Regions from separate parts of the Arthrobacter sp. 10T44 genome, predicted to be linked through region 2. Evidence: predicted binding sites of a transcription regulator. Region 2 holds the regulator's gene; the other holds the start of a gene.
What was found. The regulator HrcA, encoded in region 2, represses chaperone genes, less so after heat shock. The targets are predictions, from matches to a motif close to TTNGCACTCGNNNNNNNCGAGTGCNAA.

Region 1: the regulator HrcA is predicted to act here: its motif matches at 9,288-9,314, upstream of AC1DBL_RS03270 (Hsp20/alpha crystallin family protein).

Annotation. Positions count from the first base shown of each region.
Region 1 is NZ_JBFTGT010000001.1:698,185-710,875, reverse strand. Features, by position in the region: gene AC1DBL_RS03325 (ABC transporter substrate-binding protein) at 1-343, shown strand, start outside; gene AC1DBL_RS03320 (carbohydrate ABC transporter permease) at 501-1,466, shown strand; gene AC1DBL_RS03315 (carbohydrate ABC transporter permease) at 1,463-2,353, shown strand; gene dgoD (galactonate dehydratase) at 2,361-3,509, shown strand; gene AC1DBL_RS03305 (bifunctional 4-hydroxy-2-oxoglutarate aldolase/2-dehydro-3-deoxy-phosphogluconate aldolase) at 3,515-4,189, shown strand; gene AC1DBL_RS03300 (sugar kinase) at 4,186-5,175, shown strand; gene manD (D-mannonate dehydratase ManD) at 5,241-6,470, shown strand; gene AC1DBL_RS03290 (hypothetical protein) at 6,598-6,807, opposite strand; gene AC1DBL_RS03285 (DNA alkylation repair protein) at 6,924-8,021, opposite strand; gene AC1DBL_RS03280 (phosphatase PAP2 family protein) at 8,145-8,924, shown strand; gene AC1DBL_RS03275 (MerR family transcriptional regulator) at 8,954-9,241, opposite strand; gene AC1DBL_RS03270 (Hsp20/alpha crystallin family protein) at 9,391-9,816, shown strand; gene AC1DBL_RS03265 (DnaJ domain-containing protein) at 9,937-10,356, shown strand; gene AC1DBL_RS03260 (hypothetical protein) at 10,450-10,839, shown strand; gene AC1DBL_RS03255 (glycoside hydrolase family 1 protein) at 10,967-12,520, shown strand; gene AC1DBL_RS03250 (App1 family protein) at 12,517-12,691, opposite strand, start outside.
Region 2 is NZ_JBFTGT010000002.1:342,734-352,493, forward strand. Features, by position in the region: gene lepA (translation elongation factor 4) at 113-1,966, shown strand; gene hemW (radical SAM family heme chaperone HemW) at 1,969-3,207, shown strand; gene AC1DBL_RS06105 (DUF4870 domain-containing protein) at 3,277-3,696, opposite strand; gene AC1DBL_RS06110 (DUF3097 domain-containing protein) at 3,819-4,673, opposite strand; gene hrcA (heat-inducible transcriptional repressor HrcA) at 4,906-5,919, shown strand; gene dnaJ (molecular chaperone DnaJ) at 6,000-7,127, shown strand; gene AC1DBL_RS06125 (16S rRNA (uracil(1498)-N(3))-methyltransferase) at 7,130-7,900, shown strand; gene AC1DBL_RS06130 (GerMN domain-containing protein) at 7,975-8,910, opposite strand; gene AC1DBL_RS06135 (PhoH family protein) at 9,228-9,760, shown strand, end outside.

The sequences.
Region 1 (12,691 bases), on a different contig from region 2:
CCAGGCGTCCGGCAACCAGGACAACGCCTGGAAGTTCATCCAGTGGGCCACCAGCAAGGAACGCACGCTGGCAGCACAGAAGGCCGGCGTCCCCGGTCCGCGTGCCTCGGTCTGGGCCGACCCGGCCGGAACCTCCACCTACCCGAAGGACCTGGCCGAGGCCATCGCCGCCAGCGCCAAGGCCGGTGTGGGCCACGACCGTCCCCAGGTTGTCACCGTGGGCAAGGCCCGCGAGATCGTCGGTGCCCCGATCGTCGCCACCATCACCGGGGGCGACGCCTCGGCAGCGGCTGACACCGCCAACGACGCCTTCCAGAAGTTCCTGGACAGCGAAAAGAAGTAGCGCTCCGGCGCACCGCGCCTACGCAACTGCTTCGCAAACTGCGTCACAAACTGTGACGCGAACTGCCTGACGCAACACTGCCCGGCGGGACGGCTGCCCAGCCGCCGTCCCGCCGCGGCAACGCTCTTCACTTCACCCCCAACTCCTTAGGTGAACCATGTCTGTACTGAACACCTCCCGCGGCGGCACCACCCGCGGCGCCGGCCGCAGCGCGGCCCGCACGCCCGGCCCGGGGGAGAACTTCTCCGCCTGGGCCAACCGGCACCGCAAGTGGCTTTTCGCCGCGCCCGCCATGATCTTCGTGGGCGTCCTGATCATCTTCCCGCTGGCCTGGACGCTGTACCTGAGCCTGACCGACTCGCAGGGGTCGGTCCGCGCCGCATCCGAGTTCATCGGCCTGGAGAACTACGTAACGGTACTCTCCGACGTCGAACGGTTCTGGCCCGCCGTCGGCCGCACGCTGTCCTTCACCGGCGTCGCCCTGGTCTGCGAGGTCGTTCTGGGCATGGGCATCGCCCTGCTGCTGTGGCGGCCCTTCCGCGGCGAAAAATGGGTGCGGGTCGCCATCCTGCTGCCGCTCGTCGCCACCCCGGTGGCCGTCGGCATGATGTGGCGGCTGATCTTCGACCCGAACATCGGCTTCGTCAACCAGCTGCTCGGCATGATCGGCATCCCGCCGCAGCCGTGGCTGTCCGGCCAGGACACCGCCCTGGGCACCACGATCTTCATGGACATCTGGCAGTGGACCCCGATGGTCGTGCTGATCCTGCTCGCCGGCCTGACCTCGCTCTCCGAGGAACCGGACGAGGCCGCCCGGATGGACGGCGCCAACGCCGCCCAGCGCTTCTTCTTCATCACCCTGCCGCTGATGATGCCGACCGTAATCGTCGCCATCCTGCTGCGCGGCATCGACGCCCTGAAGACCTTCGACATCCTCTACGCCACCAAGGGCAAGGGCGGCGGCTCCTTCCACGAGGTGGAGACCCTCAACGTCTACGCCTACGGCCTGAGCTTCGACTACAACCAGTACGGGCTCTCCTCCGCGGTGCTGATCCTGTTCTTCATGATCATCATCGGCACCATGTGGCTGCTGACCATGCGCAAGAAAGCGGTAAGCAAATGACCGTCCAGACCCAAGACACTCAATCCCGGACCGCAGCCGCCCGGCAGGCACCGGCCCCGCGCCGCCGCAAGCCGCTGGCCACCCGCGCCTACAAGGTGTTCCGTGTTGCCGCCCTGGTCGCGGTGGTGCTGTTCCTGGTCGCGCCGCTGATCTGGATGCTGCTGGCGTCCTTCAAGACCAACGTGGACATTTACGACACGGCCAAGTCGTTCGTCTTCACTCCCACTGGCGAGAACTACGCCAACGTGCTGCAGCGGAACAACTACTTCGTCTTCATCTTCAACAGCTTCTGGGTGGCGTTCGTCTCCACCGCACTGTCGCTGGTCCTTGGCGTCCCGGCGGCCTACGCGATGAGCCGCTTCACCATGCACCGCTCGGCCCTGGTGGTCCTGATGGCCCGCGTCATCCCGGGCGTCTCGCTGCTGGTGCCCTGGTACTACGTCTTCTCCAACCTGAAGATGGTGGGCGGCTTCGAGGTGCTGATCCTCAGCCACATGTTCGTCGCGCTGCCGCTGATCGTCTACATCATGATGAGCTACTTCGATTCGCTGCCGCTGGAGCTGGAGGAATCGGCCCAGGTTGACGGCCTCACCCCGATCGGCGCGTTCCGCCGCATCACGCTGCCGCTGTCCGTCTCCGGCATCGCCACCGCCGGCATCCTGTCCTTCATCTTCTCGTGGAACAACTTCATGTTCGCCCTGGTGCTCTCCGGCTCCAAGACCAAGACCCTGCCGGTGGCGATCTTCGACTTCGTCTCCTACGCCAGCATCGACTGGGGCGGGCTGATGGCGGCCGCCACGGTGGTCACCATCCCGATCATGATCATTGCGCTCTTCACGCAGAAGTACATCGTCTCCGGTCTGACCGCCGGTGCGACCAAGGGCTAGGCAGCACATGACACGCATCAGCAGGATTGAAACCTTCCTCGTCGCGCCGCGCTGGCTCTTCGTCCGGATCGAAACCGACAGCGGGATCGTCGGCTGGGGCGAGGCCAGCTGCGAGGGCCGCAGCGAAACGGTGCGCACCGCCGTCGACCAGCTCTCCGAGCTGCTGATCGGCAACGACGCACTCCGGATCGAGGACCACTGGCAGGTCATGACCAAGGGCTCCTTCTACCGGGGCGGGCCCATCCTGGCCAGCGCTGTCTCCGGTCTGGACCAGGCGCTGTGGGACATCGCGGGGAAGCACTTCAACACCCCCGTGCACCAGCTCCTGGGCGGCCACGTCCGCGACCGGATCCGGATGTACGGCTGGGTGGGCGGGGACGAGCCGAACGAGGTGGCGGACCAGATCAGCGCCCAGCTGGAGGTAGGTCTCACCGCGGTGAAGATGAACGCCAGCGGCCGGATGAGCCCGATCGCCTCCGTCGCCGAACTCGACGGCGTCGTCCGCCGGGTCGCCGCCGCCCGCGAGGTGCTCGGTGACCACCGCGACGTCGCCGTCGACTTCCACGGCCGCTTTAGCCTGGCCAACGCCCGGCGCGTGGCGCCGCTGCTGGAACCGTACCGGCCCTTCTTCCTCGAAGAACCCGTGGTCCCGGAAAACACCCACCTGCTCCGGGAGTTCACCTCATCGACCACGACGCCGGTCTCCACCGGCGAGCGGCTCTACAGCCGGCAGGAATTCCTGCCCGCGCTGCAGGCCGGCATCGCCGTGGCCCAGCCGGACCTCTCACACGCCGGCGGCATCACCGAGGTCCGCAAAATCGCCTCGCTTGCCGAAATCTACGAGGTCCAGCTGGCCCCGCACTGCCCGCTCGGCCCGCTGGCGCTCGCTGCCTGCCTGCAGGTGGGCTTCGCGACGCCCAACTTCCTGATCCAGGAGCAAAGCATCGGCATCCACTACAACCAGGGCGCCGAGGTCCTTGACTACGTGGTGGACAAGAGTCCGCTGAAATTCGTCGACGGCCACATCGAACGGCTGACCGGGCCTGGCCTGGGCATCGAGATCGATGAGGCCGTGGTCCGTGCAGCGGACAAGCGCGGCCACGCCTGGCGCGGACCGGTCTGGCGCCACCCCGACGGCGCCTTCGCAGAATGGTGAATGACATGACCTCCGAACCCACCCCCGAGAACCTGCTGGCCGGAATCCGTGAGACCCGCCTCGTGGCGATCGTGCGCGGCACCGACGGCGGGGCCGCCGCCAAGGCTGCCCTCGCGGCCATGGAGGAAGGCTTCCGCTACGTCGAGATCGCCCTGACCACCCCTGACGCGCTGGCCGCGATCCGCACGGTCCGCGCCGCCGCACCCGCCGGCTGCTTCGTCGGGGCCGGCACCGTCCTCACCGCCGCGGACGTGGAAGACGTCGCCGGCGCCGGCGGACAGTTCATGGTGACGCCTTCGCTCGCTAGCTCCATCCAGGAAGCCGCCCGCCTGCGGATCCCCGTTCTGGCCGGGGCCCTCACCCCCAGCGAGGCCTACGAGGCGATGAACCGCGGTGCCACCGCCGTGAAGCTCTTCCCCGCCTCCATCGGCGGTCCCGGCTACCTCAAGGCACTCCGCGACCCCTTCCCCGGCATCCCGTTCATCGCCGTGGGCGGCGTCGGGCTCGACGAGGCAGCCGGGTACTGGGACGCCGGCGCTATCGCCGTCGGACTCGGCGGCCCGCTGTTCGGCGACGCCGGCTCGGGCGGGAACCTTGCCCCGATGCGCGAACGGGCCCGCGCCTTCGTCGACCTGGCGTCCGGATACGGCCGGCGGATGGCCGCGGAGCCTGCGCGGTGACCGTCGACCTGCTCACCCTGGGCGAATCGATGGTCTCGCTGCGCTCCGCGGGGCCGCTGTCCGCCGGCGGCAGCCTCGGCATGCACGTGGCCGGGGCGGAGTCCAACGTCGCCGTCGGCGTCGCCCGGCTGGGCCACAGTGTTGCCTGGGCCGGCGTCGTCGGCGCGGACCCGCATGGTGAGTTCATCCTCCGGCAGCTGCGCTCCGAGGGCATCGCGGTGCAGCACCGGGTGGATGCGGCCCGGGCCACCGGGGTGATGTTCCTGGAACGGCGCACGGCGGACATCAGCCGGGCCTACTACTACCGGGCCGGTTCCGCCGGGTCCACGATCAGCCGCGAGGACGTGGACCGGGCCTTCGCCGCCGGCCCGCGCGTCCTGCACCTGACAGGTATCACCGCCGCCCTGAGCCCGGATGCCCGGCGTGCCGTCGAATACGCGGCCGCGCGCGGCGCAGCCGAAGGCCTGGTGGTCTCCCTCGACGTCAACTACCGCAGCAAACTGTGGTCCCGTGACGAGGCCCGCGCCGTCCTCACCCCGATCGCCCGGCACGCGACCGTCCTGGTCGCCTCCGACGACGAACTCGGGCTGGTCGCCGGCATGGGGGTCGCAGGCCTGGGGGACGCCGGCAGCGGGGCATGTCCCGAAGCCGCCGAACTGGCCATGGCCGCCGAGCTCCTGGACCGCGGTGTCCGGGAGGTCGTGGTCAAGCGCGGCGCCGCCGGCGCCGGGGTCCACACCGCAGCCGGCCGCTGGGAGGCCCCCGCCGTGCCGGTGACCAGTATCGACACCGTCGGAGCGGGGGACGCCTTCACCGCGGGCTATCTTTCCGCCCTGCTCGACGGCGGCGACGTCGCCGCCCGCCTCAAGCGCGGCACCCTCGCCGGCGCCTTTGCGGTCAGCACCGCCGGTGACTGCGAGGGCCTCCCCAGCGCCGCGGAACTGGCGCTGCTGGATACCGCCCCGGACGGAAGCACCCAGCGCTAAGACCCCCACCCTCCCGGAACCATCCCGGAATCCCTCCCGACCGACACCGAAAGCCTGGACCAGCCGTGAAAATCATTGCCGCCGAAGTCTTTGTGACCAGCCCCTCCCGCAACTTCGTCACGTTGCGGATCACCACCGAGGACGGTGTCACCGGTATCGGCGACGCCACCCTCAACGGCCGTGAGCTGGCCGTCGCCGCGTACCTGAAGGAGCATGTTGCGCAGCTGCTGATCGGCAAGGACCCGCACCGGATCGAGGACACCTGGCAGTTCCTCTACCGGTCCTCGTACTGGCGCCGCGGCCCCGTCACAATGGCCGCGATCGCCGCCGTCGACATGGCGCTCTGGGACATCAAGGGCAAGCTGGCCGGCATGCCGGTCTACCAGCTGCTGGGCGGGGCGTCCCGGAACGGCCTGCGCGCGTACGGCCACGCCTCCGGCTCGGACCTGGAATCGCTGTTCGACTCGGTCCGCGAACACCTGGAGCTGGGCTACAAGTCGATCCGGATCCAGACCGCCGTGCCCGGCATCAAGGCCGTGTACGGGGTCGCGGCGCAGGCCCAGGCATCGGGGGAGCGGTACGACTACGAACCCGCCGGGCGCGGTGCGTTCCCGCAGGAGGAGGACTGGGACACCCGCGCCTACCTGCGGCACCTGCCGACGGTGTTCGAGGCGGTCCGGAACGAGTTCGGACCGGAAATCCCACTGCTGCACGACGGGCACCACCGGATGACGCCGATCCAGGCCGCGAAGCTGGGCAAGGCGCTGGAACCCTACGACCTGTTCTGGCTGGAGGACTGCACCCCGGCGGAAAACCAGGAGGCGCTGCGCCTGGTCCGACAGCACACCACCACGCCGCTGGCCATCGGTGAAATCTTCAACACCGTGTACGACTACCAGACCATCATCAAGGAACAGCTGATCGATTACGTCCGGGCCGCCTCCACGCACTTCGGCGGTATCTCGCCGCTGAAGAAAGTCATGGACTTCGCCGCGCAGTACCAGATCAAGTCCGGCTTCCACGGCCCCACGGACATCTCCCCGGTCGGGTTCGCCGCGCAGCTGCACGTGGGCCTGGCCATCCACAACTACGGGATCCAGGAATACATGCAGCACTCGGATGCAACCAACGAGGTCTTCGAGCAGTCCATGACCTTCGTTGACGGCTACCTGCACCCGGGGGAGACCCCCGGCATCGGCGTCGAGTTCAACGAGGAGGCCGCCGCGGCCTACCCGTACCAGCAGGCCTACCTGCCCTACAACCGCCTCGTCGACGGCACCGTCCATGACTGGTAGTCGGCCACGGCTGGTGAACCGCCGCTGAAGCCAAAAGGTCCCGGGCGGCGATTCGCAGCTCAGCCGCCCGGGACCTGGTCTGGTTAGCGGCCGGGGCGCGTCGTCCCCGGCCCGCCGCGCCCGCGGCCTAGCGGACGACTTCCCGGGTCATCCCGAAGGGGACCTGGTCCGAAAGTGCGGCCGTGTAGTGCCCCGGCTTGTGCCGGGTCAGCAGGATGCCGTGGGTGCCGGTGAGCATGGCGAGCCGCTGCAGCCCCTGGACGGCGTCGTTGAGCCGGTCGTCCAAGAGTTGGCGATTGTCGACCTGGATCTCGATGCATTCGCTTGCTGTCGTCATCGCACTGTCTTTCCGGGAGGTGGTCGCCGCGGGGCCAACGGCTGAAGCGAGGATAACGTCTGATTTAAATGTGAGTCAAATCACCACGCGGGCACGCCGCCGTCCGTTTCCGGAGCCTAGGTCAGCACCGTGAAACCGGCCCCCGGATAGCGCACCCCGTTGACCTGCGGCTGCAGCGCGTGGTCGCCGGGGTGGTGGACCCGGGTGGTCATCTGGCGGAAGGCATGGCGCTTCGAAAATGTCCTGGATTCACCCGGCCCGAGGACGGCCGTGCCGAGCTTGAACACTTTGTCCGCGAGGACGCCGTTGGCTTTGGCGTAGTGCACCACGTAGTCGACGGCGATGCGGGCCTCCGCCGGGCCGGTGTTGGCGACGTCGAAATCGAATCCCAGGTCTCCCGGCAGTTCCACGACGGTGCGGTCGAGCCGGGGAGGCGTCACGGCGAGCGACGCCGGCGCGAAGCCGAGCAGCTCCAGCGCGCCGGGGTGGGCCTTCTTGACCAGGGTCCGCAGGCCGTGGCGGACCACCCTGGCGGTGTTCGCGTCCGGCTCCGCCAGCCAGCGCGCTGCGGCGGCGACCACTTCGTCGGGGGCATGCCGGGCCAGGTCGTTCAGGTGGTTGGCCACCGACCGCCGGACGTCCTCGACCGGGTCGCGGTACAGGGCGTCCAGGATCGGGAGGGTTGCCGCCGGCCGGGCCGTGAGTCCGGGAACACGGATTGCCCACGGCAGGTACGCCCGGGTGCCCTCGCTGGCGAGCCGTCGGACCTGCCAGTCGGGGTGGCTGGTCCAGCGCTGGATGACCGTCAGGGCCCGGTCGAGGTCCGCATCCAGGAGCCGCCGGATGGCGAATTCACCCGTGAGCCGCGGAGTCAGCTCGGCGAGCAGCGACAAGCAGTCCTCGAAATCGGCGGGGCCCCTCCGGGCAAGGGCGAGGGTGGCGGCCGCCTCGCTGACCGGCCAGATCATCCAGCCGGTGAAGTCCGGGTCCTTCAGCGCCTGGCGGAAGACCGCCGCCGCAGCGGTGTAGTCGGCGGGCAGATCGGTGAGCAGGGCGCTGCTGAGCAGGTCGGTGCGTTCGCGCAGGCCCAGCCCGTCCAGCTGCCCGGCCGTGCCGGCCAGTTGCGGGAAGCGGCGGCCGGGGGAAGCAGCGGCAAGGATCCGTCCCAGCGAGCCGACCACCCCGGGGTTGATCAGTTCGTTCATGACACCCATGGGTTCAGGCTACCGGCGGGAACGGCGCGGGACCGGCTGCCGGTCCGACGCGCCCGCGGCGCGGGAACCGGGATATTCTTCACGTTGGGAATGTCCACACACGGCGCAGAGGCGGATACGGCAATGGCAGAGCAGAAAACCGGGCAATCCGGCTGGTGGCGGGTCTTCCATGACAAGTTTGTGGTGGAGGAGCGCTACATGAGCGTGGATGCGCGGCGGAATCTGTACCGGATCGCCGTCGGGCTTATGGTCGTCGGCGTCGTGGCGTTCATTGCCATCCTGGTTAGCGTGCTGCAGCACGGCGGTATCACCGCCGTTGACGAGCCGGTGCGCTCCGGGCTCGTGGCCCTGCGCGGGGAGCCGGCCACGACCATCATGATCATCCTGGCCATTGTCTTCGGACCCATCGGCCTGCCGATCATCATCCTGGTGTTCACGGTGGCGTGGGGGCTGCTGGCCAAGCACGCCTGGCGGCCGATGGTGCTGGCCGGTGGCATGCTGACCGGGGTCATCCTGGCCCAGATCATCGGCCGGTCGGTCGGCCGGCAGCGCCCGCCGGTGGACCTTATGCTCTTCGGGGCTGACTCCACGTTCTCGTTCCCGTCAGGCCACGTCCTGGGCGCCTGTGACTTCCTGCTGATCACCACGTTCCTGATCTTTTCCCGCCGCAAGAACCCGAAAGCCGCCGTCGCGGGCTTCGCCGTAGCCGGCATCGGGATCTTCTTCGCCGCGCTCAGCCGGCTGTACCTCGGCTACCACTGGACCACCGATGCCCTTGCCTCGCTGTCCATCTCGTTCGTGATCCTGGGCGCCGTGATCCTGCTGGACACCTGGCGGACCGCCAGGATCCCGGGGGAGCGGATCACCGGTGAACTCTCCAAGCAGGAGACCGGCGCGGAGTAGGCGCCGGCGAAGACGGGGCGCGCTGCCGGTCAGCGCGCCCCGCGTCGTTTAAGCTCCGCACGGAGCTTGGCATTAGCCGTTTCCAGTTCCAGCACCTTGGCGACGCCGGCGAGGTTCAGCCCCTCGTCCAGCAGCTCACTGATCCGCCGCAGCACCACCAGATCCGTCTCGCTGTACTGCCGCGTTCCGCCCGCCGTGCGGTCCGGGGTCAGGAGTCCCCTGCGCTCGTAAAGCCGGATGTTCTGCGGCCCGGTCCCGACCAGCTGAGCCACCACGGAGATCGCGTACACCCCGACGTCCGCTTCACGTTCCGCCATGGCTCACGTCCCTTCGTGTGGTCGAAAAATTTCCTGTTGCATCAGTTTGGCACTGGTGCTATAAAAAATCTATATCCACCACCACAGATAACCGAGTGGGCTGGATAGGCAGGAAGATTCAAGACTCTCGTATGAAGGAGTGGGAAATGATGTTGATGCGTACGGACCCGTTCCGTGAATTGGACCGGCTGACCCAGCAAGTCTTCGGAACGGCGGCGCGGCCCGCCGCCATGCCGATGGACGCGTGGCAGGAGGACGGCGAATTCGTCGTCGCGTTCGATCTTCCCGGCGTCAATGTTGACTCGGTGGATCTCGACATCGAGCGCAACGTCCTGACCGTCAGGGCCGAACGGCGCGACCCGACGCAGCCCAACGTTGAATTGATCGCCTCGGAACGGCCGCGCGGAGTATTCAGCCGCCAGCTGATCCTGGGCGACACGCTGGACACCGACAAGGTCAAGGCGAGCTACGCCGACGGCGTCCTGACGCTCCGGATTCCGGTGTTGGAGCAGGCCAAGCCGCGGAAGATTGAAATCACGCACACGCAGGACAAGATGCAGGAGATCGGGAAGTAACAGCGCCGGCGGCGGACGCTTCGGACCGCTGGCGGTGCGGGGATCCGGCCGGCCGGAACGTGCGGCCGGATCCCCGCCTGATCGGCCCGAGCCCCGTCCGGCCAGCCAGGAGGTGAGCCGATGAACCGCGACCCGCGCGGCTTCTACGCCGCGTTGCACGTCGCGCCGGATGCGTCTCCGGCCGAGATCCAGCGCTCCTTCCGCGCGCTGATGCGCCGCCGCCATCCCGACGTCGAAGCGGCCGCCGGTGCGGCGTCCGGAGGCGGCCCGGATGCCCGGCCCGGCGCCGGGTCTGACGGCGGGGAGGAGGCGCGCCGCATCCTTGAGTCGTTCTCGGTGCTGCGGAATCCTGACGCGCGGGCCGCCTATGACGCCGCCGGTTCCGCGGCCCGGCCGGCCCGCCCGGCCCGCGTGGCAGACACCGGGGGCACCGCCGCCGGCCGCACCGCCGTCGGCCGGGACATTCCGGTGCGGCACCACCGAGGCGGGCAGCCGGTGCTGCGCGTGACCCCGGTGCGGTGGGAGCGGGGGCCGGAGTGACGCGGGAACCAGGGGCGGTGCCGCGTGCCGCACCAGGCAGGAAGCACCAGGCAGGAAGCAGCAGGCAGGAATACAAGAAAATGGAGGATAGCCATGAGCGCATGGCGGCGTTACGATTCGCACCTGATGCCCGCGTTCCACGAGCGGTTCGAGGAGAGGTGGGGCGAAGGAACCGCGCCCTTCCTTGACCCGGAGGCCCACGAACTGCCCCTTCCGCGCGCACAGTGGATCAATGTGGACACCGGCGCCGCGCTGGCGGTGGTGCCCATCTGGGCCGCCGAGGACAGCCAGCACCGCTCCTTCGGGGTGTTCTATCTACCGCCCGCCGGGGACATCTGGGTGCTCCGGCCCGGGTTTACCGGCTACCTTGAGCCCGCGGCGGACGAGGCGGAGCAACTCCTGAGCCTGCGGAATGACGCGTTCAAGAAGGCCGTCGCCCATGCCAAGGAGTTCCTCTTCGGGCCGGAGGAGTCCACCTACTAGGGCGCCGGGCTCAGGGGGCGGAGGCGCCGGACACACCGGCGGAGGTGCCGGCGCCGGTTGTGGCGTGGGCGCCCGCCGGGGCCTAAAATCAATCAACCACCAGCGCAACTGCATAGGGGATCCGCCAATGAATGCTTCCGCCCACGATCTGGCCGCTCTGCTGCCGGCCGATTTCACCATGGGCGTGGCGACCGCCGCCTTCCAGATCGAGGGGGCGCTGGACGAGGACGGGCGCGGACCTTCGGGATGGGATGTCTTTGCGGCTACCCCGGGCTCGATCGTCAATGATCACAGCCCCGCCATGGCCTGCGACCATTACCACCGGATGCCCGAAGATGTGGCGCTGATGAAGGAGCTGGGGATCGATTCCTACCGGTTCTCGCTGTCCTGGCCCCGCATCCAGCCCGGCGGCAGCGGTCCGGTGAATCCCAAGGGCCTGGACTTCTATGACCGCCTGATCGACCTGCTGCTGGCCAACGGGATCTCGCCGATGGCCACCCTGTACCACTGGGACACGCCGCTGGAGCTGGACGAGGCCGGCGGCTGGATGAACCGGGACACCGCCTACCGGCTGGGGGAATTCGCCGCCATCGCCGCCGCGGCCTACGGGGACCGGGTGGCCCGCTGGGTGACCATCAACGAACCGGCCACGGTGAGTGCCAACGGCTACATGCTGGGCGTGCACTCCCCGGGCGAAGCGCACATGCTCAAGGCGCTGCCGAGCGTCCACCACCAGCTGCTGGGCCACGGGCTCGCGATGCAGGCGCTGCGGGCGGCGAAGGTGCCCGGTGAAATCGGCCTCACCAATGTCTATTCACCGATGGTCCCGGCCTCGGCCAACCCGCTGGACAAGGTCAGCGCCGGGCTGATGGACATGGCCCAGAACCGCCTGTACGCGGACCCGGTGCTGCTGGGCAAGTATCCGGACGCCATCAGGGCCGCCACTTTCTTCTCCTCCTTCAGCCCGTCCAGCGAGGACATGGAACTGATTTCGCAGCCGCTGGACTTCTACGGGCTGAACTACTACATGCCCACCCGGGTGGCGGCCGGACCCGGCGAGGGCACCGTGCCCCAGGGCATGGCCGAGGCCATGGGCAATGACCTCAACGGCGGCGGGTCCGGAACCCCGTTCCACATCGAGAGCTTCCCGGACACCGAGATCACCGCCTACGGCTGGCCGATCAAGCCCGACTACATGGCCGTGGCGCTCGCGGAAATGGCCGAACGCTACCCGGAACTGCCGCCGGTCTACATCACCGAGGGCGGCGCAAGTTTCGAGGATCTGGAGATCCACGACGCCGAAGGCCGCCTCATCGTCCCGGATGAGCGCCGCGTGCGGTACCTTGCCGAGCACATCGGGGCGGCCATCGAGGCGACCTCACCCGGCGGCTCCGCAGAGTCGATCGAGCTGCGCGGCTACTACGTGTGGTCGCTGCTGGACAACTTTGAATGGTCCGCCGGCTACAAGCAGCAGTTCGGCCTGCTGCACGTGGACCGTGACACCATGATCCGCACGCCGAAGGCCTCCTACTACTGGATCCGGGAGCTCATGGCGGCCCGGAAGAGGGACGCCGGGGCAGCTGCGATGGTCGCGGGCGACGGCGGCACGGCGGACAGCGCCACCGCCGACGTCGAAACCCCCGAAGCAGGAACCGCGGCCGAAGCCCCGGCGGCCGGCTAGAGGATCTCCAGCTCCTGCAGGCGCTTGGCCATGCCGGCGCCGTCGGGCGAGTAGACCCACGGGACGCTGGAGCCCGTGTGGTCGCCGGTCTCGGAATGTCCGCCCGCCAGCACGGCCTCGCCGGTGGAGAGCTGGCGGATGCCGATCGCGGCGACCCGGTCTCCGTGCTCC
Region 2 (9,760 bases):
GCAGCAGGTGGAACAAGCAACGTAGAACACCGGCTGCGCCCGCCCCTAGAACAGCCCAGCTGTGCAGCCCGCCAGTACAGCCCCCAAGTATTGCCAACAGTAAGGACCCTGCGTGTCTCCCATGGCCCGCACCGCCCCGGTGCCTGCCGCAACAGATCCGGCCCTCATCCGGAACTTCTGCATCATTGCGCATATTGACCACGGCAAGTCCACGCTGGCCGACCGGATGCTCCAGTACACCGGAGTCGTCCAGTCCCGCGACATGAAGGCCCAGTACCTGGACCGGATGGACATCGAGCGCGAACGCGGCATCACCATTAAGTCCCAGGCCGTCCGGATGCCATGGGAGCTGGACGGCACCAGCTACGCGCTGAACATGATCGACACTCCCGGCCACGTCGACTTCACCTATGAAGTCTCCCGGTCACTCGCCGCCTGCGAGGGCGCCGTGCTGCTCGTGGACGCCGCCCAGGGCATTGAGGCGCAGACCCTCGCCAACCTCTACCTGGCGATGGAGAACAACCTCACGATCATCCCGGTCCTGAACAAGATCGACCTGCCCGCGGCGCAGCCGGAGAAGTATGCCGAGGAGCTGGCCAACCTGATTGGCGGCGACCCGGACGAGGTGCTGCGCGTCTCCGGCAAGACCGGCGCCGGCGTCGAAGTCCTGCTGGACAAGATCGTCCGCGATCTCCCCGCCCCGGTGGGCGACCCGAACGCCCCCGCCCGGGCAATGATCTTCGACTCCGTCTACGACACCTACCGCGGCGTCGTCACGTACGTCCGCGTGGTGGACGGCATGCTGCACCCGCGTGAGCGCATCCAGATGATGTCCACCCGCGCCACCCACGAACTGCTCGAAATCGGCGTGAGCTCCCCGGAGCCCACCCCGTCCAAGGGCCTGGGCGTCGGCGAGGTCGGCTACCTGATCACCGGCGTGAAGGACGTCCGCCAGTCCAAGGTCGGCGACACCGTGACCAACCTGGCTAAGCCCGCCACCGACTCCCTGCCCGGCTACGCCGACGCCAAGCCGATGGTGTTCTCCGGCCTCTATCCGCTGGACGGCACCGACTACCCGGTGCTCCGTGACGCGCTGGAGAAGCTGATGCTCAACGACGCCGCCCTGGTCTACGAGCCGGAGACGTCCGCCGCGCTGGGCTTCGGCTTCCGCGTCGGCTTCCTGGGCCTGCTGCACCTGGAAATCACCCGCGAGCGGCTCGAACGGGAGTACAAGCTGGACCTGATCTCCACCGCCCCGAACGTGGAGTACGAGGTGACGCTGGAGGACAAGAAGGTCGTCCACGTGACCAACCCCAGCGAATACCCCACCGGTAAGGTCTCCGAGGTCCGCGAGCCGATGGTCTCCGCCACGATTCTGGCGCCCAACGAGTTCGTCGGCGCCATTATGGAGCTGTGCCAGAGCCGCCGCGGCGTCATGGGCGGCATGGACTACCTCTCCGAGGACCGGGTGGAGATCCGCTACCGCCTGCCGCTGGCCGAAATCGTCTTCGACTTCTTCGACATCCTGAAGTCCAAGACCCGCGGCTACGGCTCGCTGGACTGGAAGGCCGACGGCGACCAGGTCGCCGATCTGGTCAAGGTGGACATCATGCTCCAGGGCGAACAGGTCGACGCCTTCAGCGCCATCACCCACCGCGACAAGGCCTATGCCTACGGTGTAATGATGACCGGCAAGCTGCGCGAACTCATCCCGCGGCAGCAGTTCGAGGTGCCGATCCAGGCTGCCATCGGCTCCCGGATCATCGCCCGCGAAAGCATCCGGGCCATCCGCAAGGACGTCCTGGCCAAGTGCTACGGCGGCGACATCACCCGAAAGCGCAAGCTGCTGGAGAAGCAGAAGGAAGGCAAGAAGCGCATGAAGATGGTGGGCCGCGTCGAGGTCCCGCAGGAGGCCTTCATCGCCGCACTCACCACGGACGAGTCCAAGGACAAGGCCAAGAAGTAGCCATGCCAAGTGCGCTTCCCCTCGGTGACCCCGCGCCGTCGGACGGGCTGCTGCCCGGCCAGGCGCTGGAGGGCGCCGCGGACCGGGCCTTCGGGCTCTACGTCCACATTCCGTTCTGCGCCGTGCGCTGCGGCTACTGCGACTTCAACACGTACACCGCCACGGAACTCGGCGGCGGCGCCTCGCAGGACGCCTACGCGGACACCGCCGTCGCGGAAGTGGACTTCGCCGGGCGGGCGTTGAAAGCCTCCGGCCTCCCGGAGCGCCGGCTCAGCACGGTGTTCTTCGGCGGCGGCACCCCCACGCTTCTCCCGGCCGGGGACCTGGCCCGCATCCTGGCCGCCGCGATCGACACCTGGGGCCTCGAGCCCGGCGCCGAGGTCACCACGGAAGCCAACCCGGATTCGGTCACGCCCGAATCCCTGCAATTGCTCGCCGACGCCGGCTTCACCCGGGTCTCCTTCGGCATGCAGTCCGCGGTGCCCCACGTGCTCAAGGTCCTCGACCGCACCCACACGCCCAGCCGTGTGCCGCAGGTGGTCCAGTGGGCGCGTGAGGCGGGCCTCGCGGTCAGCCTGGACCTGATCTACGGCACCCCGGGGGAGTCGCTGGAGGACTGGCGCTACTCGCTGGAGACCGCACTGTCCTACGGCCCGGACCACATCAGCGCCTACGCGCTGATCGTCGAGGAGGGCACGAAACTCGCCGCCCAGATCCGGCGCGGCGAGGTTCCGGGGATCGACGACGACGACCATGCCGCCAAATACGAACTGGCCGATGAACTGATCTCCGCGGCCGGGCTGGGCTGGTATGAAGTAAGCAACTGGGCGCGCACGCCGGACCAGGCCTGTCGCCATAACCTGGCCTACTGGCGTGGGGATGACTGGTGGGGCATCGGCCCCGGAGCGCATTCGCACGTCGGCGGGGTCCGCTGGTGGAACGTCAAGCACCCCACGGCCTACGCCGGTCGGCTCGCGGCAGGCGTCTCGCCCGCGGCCGGGCGGGAGACCCTCGACGCCGAGACCCGCAACGTGGAGCGCGTCATGCTCGAAGCCAGACTGGTCACCGGCCTGGAAATCCCGAGTCTTGGCGGGCTGGGGGATACCGGACGGCACGCGGTCGCCGGACTCATCGCCGACGGGCTCGTTGAGCCTGCGGAAGCGTTCAAGGGCCGGCTGGTGCTCACGCTCAAGGGCCGGCTCCTAGCCGACGCCGTGGTCCGCCGGATCCTGCCGGACTAGGTAGTCCGCCCATGCGGGCCGGAAGTGTCCGATCGCCTTGGGCGCGCGGGCCGAAAATGTCCGTTCGCGCTACTTGATCCAGCGGAGGTTGTACTCGTAGCGGTGCGGCTGGCCGCGGTTGACGTGGATGCCGGCGGCCACCGAGAAGCAGGCGAGGGCAATCCAGATGGCGGTCGCCAGGACTGCGAACAGGTTGCCCACCACCGGGACGAAGACCAGCAGATTGGCTACCACCGCAGCGATGGTGGGCGGAAGCGTAAAGTTCAGCGCCTCCTTGGACTCCTGCGCCGTGAACGGGCCGCGGTCCTTGAAGATCAGGTAGATCAGCAGCGCGGGAATGCAACCCAGAATGCCGCCAAAGTGCGCCAGGGTGGCCCATTGCCGGTCCTCGCTTGCCGTCAACGGCAGAGCATTTGCGGGAACGCCATGGTACTGCGACTGGCCATGGCCGGCCTGGTGATCCGTGTGTTCGCGTGCGTCTTCTGCCACGTTTCGTCCTTTGGATTGCGGTGGAGCGTAGGTACCTGTACGAGCCGCGGCCGCAACAAAATGCAGCGGCCGCCCTACCAAGAATACTTGCTCGGACCGCGAACTAAAGCACGGGGAGGCGGCTACGGCACCGTGAGGAAGTCGATGACCTCTTCGACCCGGCCCAGCAGGGAGGGCTCCAGGTCCGCGTAGCTGCGGACAGCGCCGAGGAGTTTCTGCCAACCCAGGCCGATGTCCTCCTTGGTGCTGTGCGGCCAGCCGAAGGCCGTCAGGATGCCGGTCTTCCAGTCCACCCCGCGCGGAATCACCGGCCACCGCTCAATGCCCAGGACGGCAGGGCGGATGGCCTGCCAGACGTCGACGTACGGGTGCCCGACGATCAGCACGTTGCCGGCCGCGCCCGGGGAGGCCATCACCGCGTCGGCGATTCGCGACTCCTTCGAGTCTGGAACAAGGTGATCCACCAGGACGCCGAGGCGACGGCCGGGGCCGGGCCGGAACTCCTTCACGGCGGCAGCGAGGTCGTCGATGCCGTGCAGCGGCTCGACCACGATGCCCTCGACGCGGAGGTCGTCACCCCAGACTTTCTCGACGAGTTCGGCGTCGTGCTTGCCTTCCACCCAGATCCGGCTGGCCTTCGCGACCTGGGCACGCTGTCCCTCCACCCGGACCGAACCGGAGGCGGTGCGCGCGCCGACTCCGGCACCCGCCGCGGGAACCCGCGGGGCGGGCGGCATCAGCCGGATGGGCTGGCCCTCGAGCAGGAAGCCGAAGCCGAGGCGGAAGGATCGGGACTTGCCGCGCCGGTCCTCGAGGGCCACGACGTGCATGCCGCCGGACTTCTCCACCCGGGTTACGGCGCCCACCCAGCCGGACTGCACGTCCTCCAGCACCATGCCGCGCTCCACCGGGATCGCGGGCAGCTGGGCCTTGGCGGGCGCGGAGAGATCCTGCGGGCCCCAATTCTGGTACGACATCTGCTACACACTGCTTTGCACTCGGGAATTACGGGGGACAGAACGGCGGCGCGGCTTGTGGTGTGCCGGGAAACACCAGTCCCGGGGCTCACGCCCGCAGCGAATCCAATGCTAACAACGGCGCGACTCATATTAGACTGGTTAGCACTTAGGCATGTCGAGTGCTAACCCCGGGTGTTCTTGCACGCGCGGCGGCACCGGCGAACCGATACGGGTCGATTGGAGGTGGAGAGTGAGCGAGCCACGCAAACTCGAAGTGCTGCGCGCCATCGTGGAGGACTACGTCCATTCCCGCGAGCCGGTTGGATCCAAGGCCCTGGTGGAACGGCACCATCTGGGCGTGTCCAGCGCCACGATCCGCAATGACATGGCCGCCCTGGAAGACGAGGGCCTGATCACGGCGCCGCATACCAGCGCCGGCCGGATTCCCACGGACAAGGGCTACCGCCTGTTCGTGGACCAGATTTCGGCCGTCAAACCCCTCTCTCCGGCGGAGCGCCGCGCCATCCAGGCGCTGCTCGAGGGGTCCGATGACCTCGACGACGTGCTGGACCGGACGGTGCGGCTGCTGTCGCAGCTGACGAACCAGGTCGCCGTCGTGCAGTACCCGCTGTTGAGCCGGGCCCGCGTCCGGCACATCGAATTCGTGCTCCTGGCGCCGCGCAAGGTACTCACGGTCCTGATCGCGGATACGGGCAAGGTGGAACAGCGGGTGATCGACGTCGGCCAGGACTTCGGCGACGACGCCCTCGCCGAACTCCGCACCCTGTTCCTGGCCAGGCTCTCCGGCACCCCGTTGAGCTTGCTGCCCCAGTCGCTGCAGGCCGTGGTGGACAGCTGTCCGCCGGTGCGGCGGGGACCCGCCCAGGCCCTGGCCCGCGGGCTTGAATCGCTTGCCGCGAGCAGCCGCGAGGAACGGATGGTCATGGCCGGGACCGCCAACCTGGCCAGGTCCAATGTGGATTTCCCGCTGAGCATCGGACCCGTGCTCGAAGCGCTTGAAGAGCAGGTGGTGATGCTGCGCCTGCTCAGCGACATGGCAGAGGACCCGCGCGGCGTCACGGTAAGCATCGGCCGGGAGAACCCTTACGACGGCCTGTCCGAAGCGTCCGTGGTGGCCACCGGCTACGGCCCGGACGCCACGGCCAAGGTCGGAGTCCTTGGCCCCACCCGGATGGACTACCCCACCACCATGGCCGCCGTCCGTGCGGTGGCCCGCTACCTTTCGCGGATCCTCGGGCCCTGACGGGCCGGATCCGGAACCGGACTTCTTGCCAACTACAGGCAGTGCCCCACTGGCAGTACAAAAAGGAAGAGATACAGACTTTGAGCAGCCACTATGACGTTCTTGGAGTCTCCCGTGAAGCCACGGGGGAAGAGATCAAGAAGGCCTACCGCAAGCTTGCGCGGACCCTGCACCCGGATGTGAACCCCGGTGATGACGCTTCCGAGCGCTTCAAGGCGGTCACCCATGCCTACGAGGTGCTTTCCGACCCGCAAAAGCGCCGGGTCTACGACACGACGGGCAACGAGAACGGGAACGACAACGGCTTCGGCGGCGGCTACGCCGGCCAGGGCTTCGCCTTCCAGGACATCTTCGAAACCTTCTTCGGCGGCGCCGGCGGCCAGGGCGGCCCCGCATCCCGGGTGCGGCGCGGCCAGGACGCCCTGATCAGCGTCCGGATCGACCTGCGCGACGCCGTCTTCGGGGTCAACAAGAAGCTCGAAGTGGACACCGCCGTCACCTGTCCCACCTGTGAGGGTTCCTGCTGCCGCGAAGGCAGCCACCCCGAGCGCTGCGACATTTGCGGCGGCAGCGGCCAGGTCCAGCGCGCCGTGCGTTCCATCCTCGGCCAGGTCATGACCACTGCCCCCTGCGGCAGCTGCGAGGGCTTCGGCACGGTGATCAAGGATCCCTGCAACGAATGCGCCGGCCAGGGCCGCATCCGCAGCCGCCGCTCGCTTACCGTCAAGGTTCCCGCCGGCGTCGCTACCGGCACCCGCATCCAGCTCTCCGGCCAGGGTGAGGCCGGTCCTGCCGGCGGCCCGTCCGGTGACCTGTACGTCGAGATCCGGGTCAACAACGACCCCACCTACGTGCGCGAAGGCGACGACCTGCACGCGAGCCTGAACATCCCGATGACGGCGGCCGCGCTCGGCACAGAGCTGACCCTTGAGACCTTCGACGGGCAACAGGAAATCGACGTCAAGGCCGGCACCCAGTCCGGCGAGGTCATCACGCTGCGTGGCCTGGGCGTCACGCACCTGCGCGGCTACGGCCGCGGAGACCTCAAGGTCCACCTGCAGGTGGATACCCCCGCGAAGCTCGACGCCGCCCAGGAAGACCTGCTGCGCCAGCTCGCCAAACTCCGCGGCGAGCAGTTCACCGAAGGGAAGCTTGCCGCCAGCGGCGGCGTCTTCGCGAAGCTGCGGGACCGGCTCGGTAACCTGTAGCGGTGAGCAACCCGGTCTTCTTCACCCCCGCAGGCACCCTGGACCAGCTGGTCCCCGGCGCGACGTTCGTCCTCGAAGGCGCCGAGGCGCGCCACGCGGTGACGGTCAAGCGCCTGGCCGTGGGGGAGCCGGTGGACATCGCCGACGGCGCCGGCAAGCGGATCACCGGCACCGTGACGGCCGCCGCGCCGCAGGAGCTGACGGTGGAGTGCGGCGAGGTCGTGACCGAGCCAAGGCCTGACGTTCGGCTGGTGCTGGTGCAGGCCCTGGCCAAGGGCGACCGCGACGAGCTGGCGGCTGAGACCGCGACCGAATTGGGGATTGACGCCGTCGTGCCCTGGCAGGCCGAACGCTCGATCGTCCGCTGGAAACCCGAACGCGCGGCGAAGGCGCACGCCAAATGGCAGTCCGTGGTGACGGCAGCCGCGAAGCAGGCACGCCGCGCCTGGATTCCGGAGGTCCGCGCCGCGGTGGACGGCAACGGCCTGCAGGCGGCCGTAGCCGCCGCGGACCTGGCCGTGATCCTGCACGAGGACGCGGTTCGGCCCCTGCGGCAGGTGCTGGAAGCCTGGCACCAGCAGGCCGGCGACGGCGGTGTGGCCCGCGAGGTGCTCCTGATTGTGGGCCCCGAGGGCGGCATCAGCCCCCGCGAGGTCACCCGGCTGTGCGGTGCGGGAGCCGTCACCGCCCTGCTGGGCCACCACGTGCTGCGTTCTTCCACCGCCGGCCCCGCCGCCACGGTGCTGGCCAGCGACGTCCTGGGACGTTGGTAGGGGCAAGCAGTAATAGGACAGGCCAGGCGCCGCGCCCGTGCGGGTACGCCGGGTGCCTGCCTTAGCGGAATGCCTTAGCGGACAGTGAACCCGCGGGTATCTACGTTCAGGTCCTGGACCTTGGTGCCGGGGTCGACCTGCGACACGCGGACCTCATACTCACCGGGACCGAGGTTCAACGAGAGGTTGAACAGGCCGGGCTTCGAGGCATCGGCGGAGGCCGTGATGTTGCCGTCCAGATAGGGCGTCTTGCTGGCGCCGTCGACCCGCAGGATCTCCCAGCGCAGCTTGCCGCCCGGGACCGTGCTCCGGCCGGAAATCTTGACCGCGCCGTCCGCCACCTCGGTGCCCTCCTGCGGATCGATGATCCACACGGGCGCCACCATTCCGGCGCTGCGCGAGGTCGGTGAACCGAGCCGGACCCGGTTGAAGGCGACGTAGTCGGTGTGCCCGTCGACGAGGATGACGACCTGGATCTGCTGCCCGGTATCGGTCAGCCCGGCGCTGGCACCGGCGGCCGTGGCCGTGTAGACGAGCTGCTGGATCGCGCGTTCGGCCATGTCGGCGTCGACGTTGCTGTTGAACGCATCGGCGGACACGTCCACCGTGATCACGTTCTTTCCGGAAATCGAGGTGGCGAGGAGCCTGGGGTTCTGCCACGGGGTGAAGAAATCAGGGTCCAGCGGCTTCTGCGACATCATCACCCGCAGCGCCCTGGTGATCGGATTGTCGTCTTCGGACACGTCCCGGAACTCGCGGTACAGGAAGACGTTGTTGTTGCTGCGCCCGATCCAGTAGACCGGAGCCTTGTTGGAGGCCTGGGTGGATTCCAGCGGTGCGCTGGTGGTGGCGACGCCGGCGGCCGGGCCGGGGACCGTGTGGGAGGGCGTGTCGGAGTTCGTGATGCCCGGCTGGGGCGTGGCCACGCAGCCGGACAGCGCCAGGGCAGCGGGCAGCACAAGGTGCAGCAAGCCGCGGCGCGTACGCCGCCCTGCTGCTGTCTTGTTCACTCCACGCTGGCTGATTGCCCCTGTCCCTTCGCTGTGTTTCTCGCTCCGCGGGCCCGGCAGGGCCGAATCCAGCATTGCACAAGGTGCCTGCGCTCCAGTGGGGATTCCGCGCTGTCCGGCGAACTGCAACGGGAACGATATGAGGACGATATGAAGTTGATACCTAATGCCCTCCGCTCCGGCATCGGGCCGCGCTGGCGTAAGATGGAAGGACCCGCTGAAACCCGGCGCGGACGGCCCGGAACGCCGTCGGCCGGCGCCGAGGCGGCGAGACCATTTCCGAACTGGAGGGGACCAGAGGCCCACGGGCCAACACCATGACTGAAGCAGCCAACGGCAAGGCCCGGATCAGCGCGAACGAGCGCACCGCAGGGGAATTTCCCCACTCCCTCCCAGGTCTGCGGACGGAGGTGGTCCTGTTCGACAATTCCGACCAGATGGTGCAGTCCCTGGGGAGCCATGACGAAGCCCTGCGCTTTATCGAAACCCAGTTCCCCAGCGTCGACTTCCATGTCCGCGGGAACGAGCTCTCCATCAGCGGCCCTGCCGCCGACGTGCCCAGGATTATGCGGCTGCTCAACGAGGTGCGCGGCCTGGTGGCGCGCGGCACGGTGATTACGCCGGTTGTCCTGCAGCAGCTCGTGTCGCTGTTGCGCACCCAGTCGCTGCAGAACCCGGTGGACGTTCTCACCCACAACATCCTCTCCAGCCGCGGCAAGACCATCCGGCCCAAGACCTTGAACCAGAAGAACTATGTGGATGCGATTGACGCGAACACGGTGATCTTCGGGATCGGCCCGGCCGGCACCGGCAAGACCTACCTGGCCATGGCCAAGGCGGTCCAGGCGCT